Regions from separate parts of the Bacillus sp. AC266 genome, predicted to be linked through region 1. Evidence: riboswitches for the same ligand, from Rfam matches in the RefSeq annotation. Region 1 holds a riboswitch; the other holds the start of a gene.
The links. Region 1 has a riboswitch for magnesium ahead of AC0IXC_RS14870 (P-type ATPase actuator domain-containing protein). Riboswitches for the same ligand answer to the same signal wherever they lie in the genome.

Region 1 (8,198 bases):
CTTGCATTTGCAACGGTCGGTGATACGTTAACGTATACGATTACACTAAATCAAACTGGTAATGTTTCAGCAGATGATGTAGTCATTCAAGATATTATTCCTCAAGGTACTACGTTTATAGAAAATAGTGTCATTGTAAACGGAGAAACTGTTCCGGGAGTTAATCCAGTAAGCGGCATACCAATTGGTACTATAATTGTAGGTGGAGATGCCATCGCTTCATTCCAAGTAACTGTAACTTCTATTCCAACACCAAATGAACTCAACAACAAAGCAATTACTACTTTTAACTATATAGTCAATCCAAATAACTTACCTGTTACAAATACGACTACAACAAATACTGTCACAACAACTGTCCAAAATGATAATGTCGTTGCCATAAAATCTGTTAATGCCACGAATGCATTACCTAGTCAAACTTTAACGTATACAATTACAATTACTAATAGCGGTAATGTAACGATTGAAGACCTTCTTGCCATAGACACCGTACCAGTAGATACAATTTTCATTACTGGCAGTGTTACGATTAACGGGATCAATCAGCCTAATGCGAATCCTGAAAATGGTATTCCATTAGGAAACCTTGCTCCTAATGAATCTGTTGTCATTACGTTCCAAGTAACAATATCTTCTTCGACTCTTCAAACTGCTATCAATAACGACGCTTCTGTTTCCTATACTGTTACCATTGATCCGAATGAACCACCTATTACAATTACAAAGCAAACAAATACCGTTACAACAACGATCGTTGATCCAATGGTGCGCATTGAGAAAAACGCTGACAAATCTTCTGTCGTTATAGGAGATATTATTACATTCACATTAGAGGTATTTAATCATTCCCCAATTCCTACAGTAAGTACTTCCGTTTTAGATATGATTCCAGCTGGTACAACATTTATAGAAAACAGTGTAACAATTAACGGTACTCCGGTTCCAAATATTCGACCAGACACTGGTATTAACATTGGTTCCTTATCGGCAGATGGAGTAGCAACTATAACATTTAAAGTTCTCGTAACTTCTATCCCTTCAAACAGTACAATTATCAATTCCGCAACAGTTACAGCTGCTTTCCAATTGACACCACAGGATCCAATTATTATTTTCATTGTCAATTCGAATATTGTTCGTATACCCGTTCAATTTATAACGGCAGCAGTGATAAAAAATGCTTCCGTCAGCTCTGCTTATTTAAACCAATATTTTGATTATACAGTGCGTATTACGAATACTTCCGAGATTTCACTTTCAAATATTTCATTACAAGACACCATTCCAGCAGGTTTACAATTTATGAACGGTACGGTCTTCATTAATGGGGAACGCTCTCCACTAGCGAATCCGAATATCGGTTTCCTAGTCGCTACTAATTTGGAACCGAACGAAACAATTATCGTGTTATTCACAGTACAAGTGATAAGTCCACCTATTAATAATGAATTTAAAAACAAGGCAAACGTTTCTTTACAACTTCAAGTCTCTCCTACCGATCCACCAATCACAGTAACCATTACAAGTAACGAAAACATCGTCACCTTCATTCCAGAAAATCCAGATGAAACACTTCCAAATTTAAATTGTTTCTTTGACGGTGAACGTTTCATACGCATTACTCCTCGAAATATACGAAATTACTTTTGGACTTGGATTTGGTGGCGTTAATCAAAAAAGAAAAAGCTTGTAGTTCGGATAATATCCAAACTACAAGCTTTTTTCATAAACAAAATTATCAATTGCTAGCAGCACTATATGCTACATGTCGTTTCTCAATCCGTTCTTCAATTTCTTTCATATTCTCTTTATTAGTTAGTAGGGATTGTTTATTTTCTATTAATAATTGTTTAAAGGATTTTCTCACTTTTTTTCGCATGTTTATTTTCCTCCTTGGGGGATGGTTTATATAAAAGATAAGGATTTATCTGTGTGTCCTTATAATAATTGATTGTTGTGAATTCCATTTGAACTTCAGATGAAAATTTCGTTTATTTTCTGACAACTTTGTGAACAAAAAAAGAAAGGTTAATCAAAAATATATTTGATCAACCTTTCCATGCTCTTTAAAGCATATTAATTAATATTTCAGGTCTTCCCCAATTCATTTCGTTACAAACAAAGCGTAGTTTTTCTTCGTCCATTGTGTGTAACCCTTCTTCTAATAAGCATGAAATTGGAACTTCACAATGAATTTGCGCTAATTGTAAAGAGATATTTAAATTCTCTAAATCACTTTCAATTTTTGTGCGCTGCGCTTTCGTTAATGATGCTATATTTTCTAGCACTGCCGATACTGTCCCGTATTCTTGAATCAGCTTATACGCTGTTTTTTCACCAATACCTTTTACACCCGGATAATTATCACTTGTATCTCCCATGAAAGCTTTCGCATGAACAATTTGCCAAGGTTCTACACCTTTCTCTTCCATGATTTTTTCCGGTGTGTAATACTCGTAATTTCCAATTCCTTTACGAAGAAGCATAACTGTAACATTCGTATCAACAAGTTGAAGTAAATCTGTATCACCTGTCAAAATATAAACTTCCGCTTCATTGCAATATTGTTTTGCAAGCGTACCGATACAATCATCCGCTTCATAACCTTTCATACCGATTACAGGCATAGATAATTTCGCAGTCATTTCTTGCACTAAATCAAATTGCGGAATTAATTCTTCCGGCGGTGCTGCACGATTTGCTTTATAATTCGAGAAAGATTCCGTTCTAAATGTCGTACTTCCCATATCCCAGCACGTTACAATGTGCGTTGGTTCGATTGCTTGTGTTGCTGTTAATAAATGCTTCATATAACCATGAATCCCATTCGTCGGGGTACCATCTTGTCGTTTCATAAATTGTCCATATACACTTGTTGCGTAAAAAGCACGAAATAATAGTGCCATACCATCAACTAATAATACTTTTTTCATAATTCCTCTCCTACTAACAAAAAATAATAACCTCACGTTATCACGTAAGGTTATATATAGATTACCATTCTACGTTTTTGTTCAACTTTGTCTATTATACATTGTTTTTGTATATTTAGCATCATTAACACATTAAGACATTCTACCGCAACAAGTATGAAGTATTCCTGAATACGTATTTTTACCTGTCGAAACAACTACAGCCTTTGCATTTCCGTCAACAATATACGTACCTTTGAAACATACATTTTCAAGTTCAAGTGGATTATAGTCTTTCATCCGTTTTAATGGAATAAATCGTTTACGTTCAAGATGATAGCAACTTTCAAATTTCTCAATACTAGCATCGTTTCCTGTCAGCATAGATTCATTTACTAATAAATCATTTGCATAAATAATACGTACATCTGCTGGCACTGTATCGCCCTCTGCAAGAAAAATCATATCTCCAGGTACAAGCTCTTGTACTGGTAATTTCATCATTTTTAGTTCACTGTTTAGCCCTGTTACGCTACAGCCAGCTACTCTAGAAACAGTAACTGTTTCACATTGTAATTCATCACCCATATTTTGTTTTGAAAGACCTGGGATCATTCCACTTAGCTTCATCATTACTTCCGCAATACGCGCTCTTTTTGAAGTTAATTCATTTCGTCCGTATACTTGAATACGCTTTTGTGCCTCTTTCATAGATAGTCCGTCTCTTGTTGTTTTAAAATACGCAAATACAGATTTTACATCTCTTGTTGCGATTTCAATTAATAAATCTTTATTTTTTTGAAGCATTGTTTGTTCTTTCATTGCTTTTTTACTTAATTTATACGAAGTGTTACCCACACTTTTATTTACATATAACATATTATCGTCTCCTCCTTTACAACATAGGAAGAAACGCTTTGTTTCTCAATTTATCCACTTTACTGTGAAAGTGTCTAGCGCTTAAATACTCGAATAAACGCTACATTATGATAAATATAGAGGGAGGAACAAGTCGTTTCCTGCCTACATCATATATTTTTGATTTGAAGTATATGGGTAACGGAACCGAGTCAGAATTTGACATGCTCCTCACCTCCTCTTTAATTTTTTAGTTATAATCTATACTATGAAATTACTCATAGTTTGCTAACAAAAAAGACCCTTACTCATAAGAGAGCAAAGGTCATTGCATACACAAATAAGCGATTCCTAATATAATACAATTAGAAATCTATGGACCTCTCCCTCGCCGAGTTTTAGCACTGTATAGCATAGGTTCATTACCAGCTACGTTAAGAAAAACCTTAATTCGATCATTCCTGTTGACCCATTGGCGTCTCTCGACATTTTTGGGCAGTAGCATTTCTCTATACAGGAGCCTCACCTAACAGAGACTTATTATAATTACATAGAAAATGTTACTCTTATTTAAAATAGATGTCAACACTTTGTATGGAAACTTGTCCTTATTACAATAACTATCTCGAGTTTATTAGTACACTAATACGCATCCTGCTCAGCGTTCGGCTACATAAATTAATTGAACACATATTGCAAAAAATTAGCAAATGAAAAATAAAACCCTTACGTTAAAATGTAAGGGTTTTAATACGTTACACAACCAGCAATTACAATTCCGATGGAAAGTGATAAAAACATAAGGAAAAGACCAACTGCTTGATTATCTTCTTCAAGACTTTTATTAATATTAAAACGTGGTGTAAGCCATTCCGCTAAATAAAAGACAATAATTTGAGCTAAAATCCCAACAGCTCCCCATGAAACCATATCAAGAATTGAAATAGAATTAGCAGCCGTTGAATATAAAACGATAGCAAGACCAAGTAGTCTTCCTCCAAGTACATAGCTTACCGCTTTATTCCCTTGAGCCATTAACTTAAATTCCTTAACTTTCGTTGTCACTTCCATAAGAAAAAGACCGATACACAAAAGTACAAGTGATACTGCTAAATATAGTAAAAATTTAATCATTTATTTTCCTCCTTCTTAATACCTACCGGTAAATAATACGATTCATTTCCCGTAATTTTTTCTCCGGCACGTATACCGATGCTGCTCGCTTTTCCAGCAATTAAAAAAGCCCCAAACACGTACGACAGCTTCTCAATTCCTTTTTCAGTTTCCAAAAATACAACTGGAAGCTCTGTATATTTCTGAAATATAGGCAGTGACGATTTATACGTTTCATGTGCATTTCGAATCATAATATTTGTATCCTTATCACGAATCGTAATCGTGTCACCTTCCCTACCGAACGAAGGTTTTTGAACGAACGGACTTTTCCCAAAAAATAAATCTGGCTCTAAATATGTAGGAAGCATATATTCTTTAATCCACTTTTGTTCCTCACTTGTGTAAAAAGCACCTTCTTCTGCTAATCCCCAAATAAGACATTGAATTGATTTCGGCTGAAGTAAAAAGGCCGACAAAGGATTTATAATAAAAAGCTTTCCTTCTTTTACAAGTTGCAAAAGTTCTACTCCCACCAAATCCCCCGTTTCGGGATCTTGATCTTCAATTAAGTCTTCAATTGGATATGTTTGGCGATACAAAACATCAATTGGTACACCATCTCTATCTACTAAAGCATCATCTGTAATTCTAAGTTCTGTCATTGGCATTACTTTATTTTCAACATGGCATAGCCCACTCAAATACATAGTCGTATTCCAATCTTCTATATGTTCAGGATGAGCTGTGAAAACAACATTTGGATCTTCCATTCCTTTTGTAAACTCCATTACGGCTTTTGTAATACCAGAAGAAAGTAAGCGCTCTTGATTTGCATTTGGATCATCATAGTCAAGTTCTTCACAAACTTTTCCATTCATTTGAAAGCATTCCACAATAAAAGTTGGAGTATCACTATTAAACTCAAGCATTTTAATACGATTATCCTCTGTTAAAGCAAAATCAAATCGTGAAATAACAGATTCAGGATACATCCCTTTCAGTCTAATAAAAGGCAAGCTTGTAGTTGGAAAACCGAGTTCAAGAAGCTGTTCATTAGATACATTCCGAAGAATTCTAGCAGTCTTAAAAAATATTTTCCCCATTCGTTCAGTTGCTACTTGTAATTGTTTCATCGTTTGCTCTGTTATCGGGAAAACATGAAACAAACTATACTCACATTCATATAAATCCGACCAAAAATTCGGATATTTCGAATAAAACTCTTTTCGATCCCTTATGTATTGCGACATATGTTAGCCCCCAAATCCTCCCTTTGAACCGCTTCCAATTCCACCTTTAAATTCGGCCGAAGATTGATAAGTTTTAAACTCTGATGAATTTTTGAAGGTGGATTTATTTTGATAGTATGTACCACCATAAAAGTAATGTCCACGATAACCTGAACTACTATCATCACACTGCCAAACACCAAGCTCATCATCCCAATCCCAATCAGAACAACTATTATCATTCGGTTCGGGGGGAATATCTTGCGCGCAGCCAAATAAAGTGCCCGTCATTAAAGATGTTAGGACACCACCTACTAGCCATTTCGTTTTTGTCACCTTTGCACTCCCCTTTTTAAATTATATTTCTATTATATAAGATGTCATGATAAAGTAGAAGAAAAAGGAAGAAGAGGGATAAAATGCGATTGGAATATCGGCTCAATGATGAAACAAACGGGTATCCAGCTTTATGGAACTACGCAAATATTTCTAATTCTGAAATTGTCGCGCGCATGACTTGTGAATATTTTATAAAAGATGGAAATACATATATCGTTACTGCAACTTCAGTAGATCCAGACGGAACAGCAGTGTTATATATACAAAAAGAAGTTTTTTCCAACGACCCTTCAGATCCTACATACTCGCACATAGGTTTTGAAATTAGAGAACTAAAGGAAACCTGCTCAATTATGATAGAAAGTAAAGATATTTGGAATTACGAGGATATATTACCCTCTCTCCATTCAGATATTATATATATTCAACGGGATGGAATACATTTGGAATTCACCCTCGATTCAAGAGAAATTGATGAAGACCGCAAGTGCTATATTTATTATGGGAACTTTACAGGTAAATCGAGATAACATGAGTATATTTATTCAACAAAAAAACCTTACGTATAAAACGTAAGGCTTTTTATATAGTCCCACATATGCCGTTATCTATAGATGTCCATAAACCTGCTCTCACAGGTGGATGTTCTCACAAATGTTTGTAACTTCCTTCTTAAAAAGATGGCCTGCTATCTACATTTAAATATTGAACTTCCGCATTATACTTATTGGTTTAAGACATACACAAGCTACGTACACCGTAGGAATTTTATATACTATTAGTTGAAATAAGACCCCCGCAAGTGCCGTCTCTCGTAAATGTCCAAAAACCCGCTACTCGCAGGTGGATGCCCTCACAGTTACCGTATATCTTCCTCCACAAGGAAGGCTTGATAATGGTCACTAAATATTGAGCTTCCGTAAAACTAACATCGGTTTTAGACATAAATAAGTTACGCACACCGCAGGATGTATTATTTACTTGTCGTTATATTATCACATTGTTTCCAATGTGTAAAATATAATTTTTTTGAAGCAATCTCTTGCTTGTGACCTTATTTTAATACAAATTATTTTTGCATGCAAGTGATTAATCTTCTTCTTTTGCAATTTGATTTTCTGGATAAGAAATCCAATCGCTCCAGCTACCTGTATACAATTTAACATTTTGAAAACCAGCTAATTTTAATGCAACTATGTTCGGGCACGCTGTAACACCAGAACCACAATATACGATTGTTTCCTTCTCCTTATCAAGATTTTGGAAACGCCCTTGCTGTTCCTCTTCGTTTTTAAAGTGTCCCGATTCTAAAATCCCATCTTTCCAAAAATAGTTTACTGCCGTCGGAATATGCCCTGCCTTCGAATCAACGAGCTCTTCCGCACCAGCATAACGTTTTGGTTCCCTAGAATCAATTAATGTCATATTTGCACCTGCACGAATTTTCCCTCTCACATCTTCCATCGTTACAAGCATATTTTCTTGTATTTCCGGTATAAAAGGTTTTCGTGCAATAACTGGGATATTCGGCGTTGTGTGTAATCCATTCTCTTTCCAAGCTGGAAATCCACCGTCTAATATATACACTTTCTCATGTCCTACATAGTTTAATAACCACCATAAACGCGAAGCCATTGCACCAGCTTGACTGTCATACGCAATCACTGTCGTATGTTCATCAATTCCGGCCTGTGAAAGCTTGTCTGCAAACTCCTCAATATTTGGCAACGGATGGCGGCCA
Region 2 (8,198 bases), on a different contig from region 1:
TAGATACCATATTTAATAGGGGTATAGAACTATTTCCAGGAGCAAGGATTTCTAATGGCCCAGAAGAGAGAAAAAAAATACTAGATACTAAGTTAATGTTGGATACTGCTGGGATTATTTCATTAATGGAATATGATAACAAAACATACTTATACATAGATAGAGAATTTGAACAAATCCGTACTAAAGATGAGATGGATGAAATTGGAGTGATGTACACATTTCATTATCTAAGACTCGCTCAAAGTTTTATTTATGATTTATGGAAAATAAAAGATAACAATATCTATGTAAGAGACGGTTTTTTACTTGCATATTATAATAATTACGAAGATGGCTTTGTTTATAAAGCCTCGTTGTCAGAGATGATGAGCTTTTCTACGTGTGAAAGAAAAGTATCTAATTTTTCGAAAGATGAAATCCTATCAGCAGCTCGTGATTTTACACCTTATTCTATCGATGAAAATGGAGAGAAGAGTTTTGGAGGAAAGCATCCTGATGCAGATATACTATTCAGAAATAAAGGATCAAAACGATTAGATAGAGCACATTATTTTACGCTTGGTGCAAGATTAAGTGCAATATTACCAATGAAAATTGCTTCTTATTGTAATGCTTTAGAATGCCTATTTACTACCGATAAATCTGAGGTTAGCCATAAAATTGCAGAACGTGTTGCATTGATGTTAGGTACTTCAGATGAATCAAAGAAAGCGTATTTCGATCTTATTAAAAAGGCTTATGGATGCCGTTCCACTGTGGTACATGGTCAACATGTTAAAGGAGAAGAAAGTGATTTTATTGAGATTTCAGAAAAATTGGATGGTATTCTAAGACTGCTACTTGTGGAAAAACATGAGATATTTTCAAAAAAGGATACAGAGATAGAGGCATTCTTTACTGATTTGCTTTTTACTACTAACTAATAAATCTATTTAATATACTCGAGATACCACCAAAATTTCAAATTTTCATGCTAGGTATATGGTGTTTACTATTACTAGGTATTACATACTAGGTTTACGTGAACATTTTAATATAAACTGTAATTGTCACAAATTCATGATCCACCTAAGGGTTCAGTACCAGCAACTTCTAAAGAAAATGTAAAATAAGATAATCAAGTTGAGAAATCTAACTCAAAAAGAACGGGGCAATTTATGCGCGGTTCTTTTTGTATATCCAGGAATTATAGTTAGCAATAACATGAAATTCATTTTCTCATAGTTAATTAACCCTAAATATAAATCTTTCTAAAAGAATCCTACATTCTTACACAAAATTAATTGGATTTCAATCTGTAAATCTATAAAATTTAAGTTTAGACTTTCTTGTCTAAATAGTTTGGAATTTCATGTCCTTGTACAGTTCTACAATAGGGGAAGAGGATAACTCTGATTTCCTCAAGTGTTCGTTAAATTCCCATTTAACGAACAGATAGATAGAAGGGGGATATAATACTAATATGATATACGTACACATGTTTACAAATTGGCAAGTGATTTGGATAGAGACTCCAAGACTTATGAAATCGCATTTATGCAATAATTATATATTATAATTATCAAACTTAATTTTATTGAAAATTGATATATTAAGCAATATTCCTATTGCTATTAAATTGACCATTAAAGAACTTCCACCAAAACTAACAAATGGAAATGGGGTACCAGTAAGAGGAAATAGTCCCGTAATACCACCTAAATTTACAATGGATTGCATACCAATCATACATCCTATACCAATTGCTATAAAACTTCCGAATGGATCTACACATAGTTGTGCAATTTTTAAGGAACGAAGAACGATAGTCAAAACCCCTGCCAATATAATAAATACACCAATAAACCCTAGTTCTTCAGAAACTATTGCCATTATAAAATCAGTATGTGGTTCTGGAAGATAACCGGTTTTTTGAATGCTATTTCCGAATCCACGTCCAGTAATTCCTCCAGAGCCAATGGCAATAAAAGAATTTACAAGCTGATATCCTTTTCCTTGCGCATCAACAAAGGGATTGAGAATTGTAGTAATACGTGTCTTTTGAACTTCTGACAAACTAAATTGAATTAAAAAGTATAAAAAAGGTAACCAAAAAATAGAACCGATTATAATTCTTTTAATTAATAGATTTACATTTATTCCAGAGCAAAGAAATATGCTAAAACCTAAACCTAATATTAAAAGTGCAGATCCTAAGTTTGGCTGTTTATAGATTAGGAAAAAAATTGCAGCTAAAAAAAATAAAAGTTTTCCGCTACCACTCCAAATATTTTTAGCTTGTTCTAGTCGTAATGCAAAAAAACGGGCTGTTACAAGTATTGTTCCTAATTTAAGAAATTCAGCTGGCTGTATTCCAAAGATCCATGATTGAGCATTATTTACCACTTTTCCTTTCCACAAAACCATAATTAATAAAAAAATTCCCCCAACCATAATACAGATAGAGACTATTCGTTTTTTCCATATTTCATATGGGAGAATAGCACAAACTATTAACCCTATTGTTCCTAAAAATAGCTTTGTTAATTGAGAATCAACAAAATGCCTACTGTTATAACCGTAATGTTGAACAGCAACAATGGAGCTCGCGCTATACATCATGATAATACCTAAAGTACATGTTATGAATAGAGGGAGGAGCAATAGATAATCGAGTTTTAATATTTTTTTCATTTTAATATCCTCCTGATTACATTTGCTAATGATTAGAATCTTGTTCTCATCAACTACTAAATAGTATTCTTGTTTTGAAAGATTCTATAGCTTACACCCTGTTTTCTTACGCAAAAATCCCCCCTAGTTACATACTAGGGGGGATTTAAATTGGCATGACTAAATAAAGCTTTCCTCCCCCTAGTAGAGCTTTGGCACTATACAACGTAAAGTAATGGAAATTGATTACTTAGCTATCTTAAGAAGGGCCTTAATCCGACAATTCCTGTTCTACCCATTGGCGTCTTTCGACATTTTTGGGCAATAGCCTGTGTTTGTATAGGAGCCTCACCTAACAGGTTTAGCAATATAAATTTTATGTATTTGTTTCGTGTAGCCAGCATAAATATTTTTTTTTTGCTTGTCAAGTAAGCATATTGCTAATTTTATATTCTTTATTGTTTTATGAATTTTGAGAAATAATGCAAGAAAATGTATTTAATCATCTCGTATAGATACTTATTTTCGGCCTGTAGTGGATAATTTGATTAAGTAGTTTAACCATATAAATTTGATAAACAGTAAAGAAGATTTTAATCATAAAATAAGATTTTTGAAGAATGTTCTTTTGAAGTACGGTATGACTAATAATTCAACTCCTGCTATAAAGTTACAAATTAATCATAAACAATAAGTTTCCTATACGAAATTTCATATATTTTATAACGTTTCTTCGAACTAATTGTATATAAATTTTATATCTTTTAAGTTGAATTTTAAATTTACAATAGAATCGAATTACATTTCTCTAAAAAAGAATTTATTATGAATCGAATTGAAAGTCAGTTGACAAATATTAAATTCTGGTTTAAATTTTGAAGTAATTCAATAATCTTTGTTAGGTGAGGCTCCTGTATAGAGAAACGCTGCTGCCCAAAAATGTCGAGAGACGCCAATGGGTCAACAGGAACGGTCGGATTAAGGCCCTTTTTAATGTAGCTGGTTATAAAAACCTATGCTATACAGTGCTAAAACTCAACGAGGGAGTGGTATACGATTTGATAGAAAGGCACCTCTGGGATTTTTGCAGAGCTGTCTTAATAATCATTTATTTGTATTGTAAAAAACCTTTACTCCTTTTTGAGTAAAGGTTTTTTGTTTAATGTTATTTATTTTTATCTTGTCTATATTCAAAAAGGAGGTAGTTCTAAATAATAAATTGATTGCAATGTAACTATTAATGCTCTAATGAAAATTTTAGACAGATAAAATAACACAAAACCACTCATGAAACTCTAGAGTCTCCCTTAGCAATATAAGGAGGAGTTAACATGAAGAAATTATTAAATGAATTACTTGTAACCCAAAATAATTTGGATGCAGAGAAAGTTTTACGTCATCCGTCGTATGATATTGCGCAAGAAGTAAAACGGTTTTCAATTGCAGATCAAGTCATATTACTAGATAAGATTCCTGTATTAAAAAGCTCAAAAATTCTTCAACATTTGAATACAGAAGAAAAATATAATATCTTAATTCAATTATCTGAAAACAAAGCTAAAAAGTTACTAGATTTACAACCGATTGATGAAACAGTAGATCTACTTCTAGCGGTTCATCCGGAAAAACAAGCTAAATTAATGGCGTATTTAAATAAAATTACAAAACATAATGTAAAAAAATTAATGGCTTTCAAACCTGAAACGGCAGGAAGTCTTGTCACAAGTGATTTTGTTGCAGTTAGAGGGAATTGGTCAGTAAAAATGACATTGAAGTACATTAGGGAGCATTCTGAAAATGTAGAATCAATATCTTATATCTATGTTCTTGATAGTCATGGTTATCTTAAGGGAATCGTTTCCATACATGAGTTATTACTAGCAGCAGATGAAGAGATATTATCTACTATCATGATTCAAGAGGTAATTTCAGTACACCCTGAAGTTGATCAGCAAGAAGTTGTAAAAAAGCTACTGAATTATAATTTAGCAGCATTACCCGTAACAACAGCAAATAATGAAATGATTGGTATTATAACATTTGATGACGTAATGAATGTTATGGAAGCAGAAGCTACAGAAGATATCCAAAAGTTAGGCGGAAGTGAACCGTTAAATCAATCTTACTTTGAATCTAGTATTTGGAGCATTTTCTTAAAACGTCTACCATGGTTATTGCTTCTTTTTGTTGCTGAAGCATATACAGGTACAGTACTAAAGTATTTTGAAGACGAAATTGAAACAGTAGTTGCCCTTGCTTTCTTTGTTCCATTATTAGTAGGTACTGGAGGGAATACAGGAACACAGGTTGTAGCAACAATTACTCGTGCAATTGGTATTGGAGAGGTGAAATTTAAAGACATTTTCCGTGTAATGAAAAAGGAGTTTGCAATTGGCATGCTTCTCGGACTTGCACTTGGGGTAGCTGGGCTCACTCGTGCTTATATGTTAGGGGTTGGAACAGAAGTTGCACAAGTTGTAGCAATCACTTTATTATTTATTGTTATTTGGGCTTCGCTTGTCGCAGCTGTTTTACCTTTGATTTTGAGAAAATTTAAATTAGATCCTGCAGTCGTTTCTGGTCCATTTATTACAACATTTGTTGACGGAACAGGATTAGTAATATATTTCTTGGTTGCAAAAACGTTATTAAATTTGTAAATATAAACTGAAATAAATAAGAAATATAGAATAAGTATTTTGCCTTGCTTGCTAAGACATAGTGGGGAACTCGGGAATGAGGAAAACAAACATTTTTGTCTTTAGGTAAATAATATTTTAAAGGATTCATTGAATGTAATTAATGCCGGAGGATAAAACTATGAAACATCTAAGAAAAATCTTCAAACGAATTTTGCTTCTTTTTTCTATTTTCATGCTTATTGGCATAGGAATATTATTTGGTACTAACTATGGCCGAGATCTTCGTGTAACAATCGCTGGGAGTATACTAACTTCTCAGCATCCACAATATGCGAAATATACATTCCTGTCCCAAAAAGAACTAGATAAACTGCAAGATAGAATTAATCATCCGAAATGGTCAAACAGTGATGAGGCTATTTATAAAAAAATAGCAGGAAAAAGATTAGATGAACTAAAAAATCAGCCATTAAAAATTGATGTAGAAACGATTAAAAGTAACAAAGATAGTCGTTTTCTTTTCGAAGGAAAATTAGTCACTATTAGTAACCCTTTCAATGTTAAACTTGTTAGCCATCAAGGGACACAGGGCGATAAAAGGGGAGAAAAAATTAGCGTAATGGCAAAACGTAATAATTCACTTGTTGCTGTGAATGCAAGTGGATTTGCTGATGAAACAGGAAGGGGTGGAGGAAATGTTGCAACTGGAATAGTAATAGAAAATGGGAAAGCAATTGATACAAATATAGATAAAAATACCCCTACAATTATTACGGGCTTAACAAATTTTGGACAAATGATAACAGGGAATTATTCTACCCAACAACTTTTGGATAAACAAGTCGTTTCCGCAGCAGGATTTATGCCACAGTTAATTGTAAATGGAGAAAAAATGATAACAGAAGGGGATGGTGGTTGGGGCTCTGCTCCACGAAGTATTATGGCCCAAAAAGAAGATGGTACACTAATGTTTCTAGTGATAGACGGTAGGCAAACACATAGCATAGGTGCCACGTTAAAAGAGTGTCAAGATATTCTATATGAAAAAGGAGCAATAAATGCAATGGCTATGGATGGAGGATCTTCTGCTACGCTATATTTAGGGGGAAAGGTTATAAATTCACCATCCACATTATCTCATGAAGATCGTTATTTACCGAATGCTTGGGTGGTAACAGCAAATTCGAAGCAAAAAATAAAGATGACAATAGATGGAGAAAAAGTAAATCCCAAAACATTAGATAAATTTGATACAAACTTTACTTCACAATAGGTATAAATAATGGAAAGCAAAAATAGGGGATATTGTTCAAAAAGAAAGCAAAAAAATACGCACCCGTGGCGGCGCGAGTAGGAATTATGATTGGCAGTATAATTATATTCAATAATTTTATAGATATTCCTCATGTTTTGTATCAGGGTCTGAACCAGATGTGAATGTTGTATTTAAAGTTGTGCAATTAGATGATGAAAAGTTCAAGAATTATATAGAAGGGGAACTTTACACTCGTATTGTAAATGCTTTTGAACCGATTATCTTTCTGATTAAGGCCGTGCCCTATCCGATAACATCTGTTGTAGCGTAATGCAGTGGACTTATTCATTATGATTGGTAGCCAGGATCGGTGATTCTCACAAATATCTTGCTCTGGACATGGTTATATAGTAGTTAAAATAATCCCATTATTTATGAGACTACTTGTTGAGATTAGTAGTCCAATAAATATAGGGCTTTTCTTTTGGGAAAATAGGCTTATATAACATAGTCATGTGCGGATACATAATCCTTGGGGTGATGATGATAACCAAGAAACTGATTCGAATCAAAACTTCCGTAATTCATCTTTTGATGGAAAACGTGGAAAACAAGGTGATACAGTTTATCGAGAGTTTATTCCTGCATTAGATCAGAATACTCTGTTTGATTTGGCGAATAAAATGAACAACGCCCTTAACGCTGTAAGAGGCACCTCTTATACCGTTCAACAGGCAGTAGGACTCTATCCGACATCAGCGACTTCAGATGATTATGCCTATAGTCGGCATATTGTCGATTCAAGTAAGAATAAAATTTATGCTTTTACAATAGAATTTGGGCAAGAGTTTGTCCCACCATATGAAGAAATGCGTCTTATAATAAAAGAGGTTAATGCAGCGATGACAGAGTTTTGTCACTGCATCCAAAATAATAAATAATTGAGGAATACTTGAAGGATCGTTATTCCTACCATATGTACCTGGAGATAGGCTGATTCAGAAGAAAATGCAATTGATTTTTATCTAAGTAAATCAAGAGTTAAACAAGCAACTTTACATTTCTTAATCGTTGCATATTCTATAGCAATCCAAGCGTTGTAAGAAGCAAAACATATTCCCTGAAGATATAGAACTGAGAGAAGTTAGATATCTTAATTATGTAGTGGAACAAAATCATTATTTTATTTAGAAACGTGTACGTATAATACATTGAGAGAACAAGGATTTTATAAGTGTTCAAGATTTTAGATATTTCAAGCGGCGTTTCCCTAATTTTGCAAGATTTCAAAGCCTTCGCCATGCTTCAAGTACAATGCAAAGAATTTAAACAATCCATGCTTTTTATAAGAAAAAACGCAGTTTGCAACCAAACTGCGTTTTTTCTATATTTTGAATTGTACGCTATATAACTTTTCCTTGTTTAGAAACTTTACACCAGAACCTAAAATAGAATAAGTATTATTTTATTACAACTTATACATTATTCACATACTTCCATGTCCGAACTAATGCTTCTACGATTGGATTGATTACATCTTTGTCTATAAAATATGCATTATGAGCTAATGGATTCCAGCCTGTAAATAAATTTCCTACATTAATTTCTTTGTCTTCATTAACAGCTTTTGCATAAGTTTCATCAAT

Region 2: it holds a riboswitch for magnesium, as region 1 does, so the genes downstream of both, AC0IXC_RS23655 (FtsW/RodA/SpoVE family cell cycle protein) here and AC0IXC_RS14870 (P-type ATPase actuator domain-containing protein) in region 1, are expected to answer to the same signal.

The regions. Positions count from the first base shown of each region.
Region 1 covers NZ_CEEDEC010000003.1:331,019-339,216, forward strand. Annotated here, with positions in the region: gene AC0IXC_RS14855 (DUF7507 domain-containing protein) at 1-1,674, shown strand, start outside; gene AC0IXC_RS14860 (FbpB family small basic protein) at 1,742-1,882, opposite strand; gene AC0IXC_RS14865 (5'-3' exonuclease) at 2,070-2,936, opposite strand; gene AC0IXC_RS14870 (P-type ATPase actuator domain-containing protein) at 3,069-3,794, opposite strand; M-box (ykoK) riboswitch at 4,149-4,314, opposite strand; gene AC0IXC_RS14875 (DUF350 domain-containing protein) at 4,521-4,907, opposite strand; gene AC0IXC_RS14880 (glutathionylspermidine synthase family protein) at 4,904-6,139, opposite strand; gene AC0IXC_RS14885 (hypothetical protein) at 6,143-6,454, opposite strand; gene AC0IXC_RS14890 (hypothetical protein) at 6,538-6,987, shown strand; RNA gene ssrS (6S RNA) at 7,043-7,226, opposite strand; RNA gene ssrS (6S RNA) at 7,248-7,430, opposite strand; gene AC0IXC_RS14905 (sulfurtransferase) at 7,547-8,198, opposite strand, start outside.
Region 2 covers NZ_CEEDEC010000006.1:322,199-330,396, reverse strand. Annotated here, with positions in the region: gene AC0IXC_RS23660 (hypothetical protein) at 1-926, shown strand, start outside; gene AC0IXC_RS23655 (FtsW/RodA/SpoVE family cell cycle protein) at 1,549-2,676, opposite strand; M-box (ykoK) riboswitch at 2,846-3,022, opposite strand; M-box (ykoK) riboswitch at 3,543-3,710, shown strand; gene mgtE (magnesium transporter) at 3,987-5,315, shown strand; gene AC0IXC_RS23645 (phosphodiester glycosidase family protein) at 5,476-6,570, shown strand; gene AC0IXC_RS23640 (M14 family zinc carboxypeptidase) at 7,068-7,493, shown strand; partial or broken gene AC0IXC_RS23635 (IS6 family transposase) at 7,548-7,740, shown strand; partial or broken gene AC0IXC_RS23630 (IS6 family transposase) at 7,749-7,947, shown strand; gene AC0IXC_RS23625 (chemotaxis protein) at 8,028-8,198, opposite strand, start outside.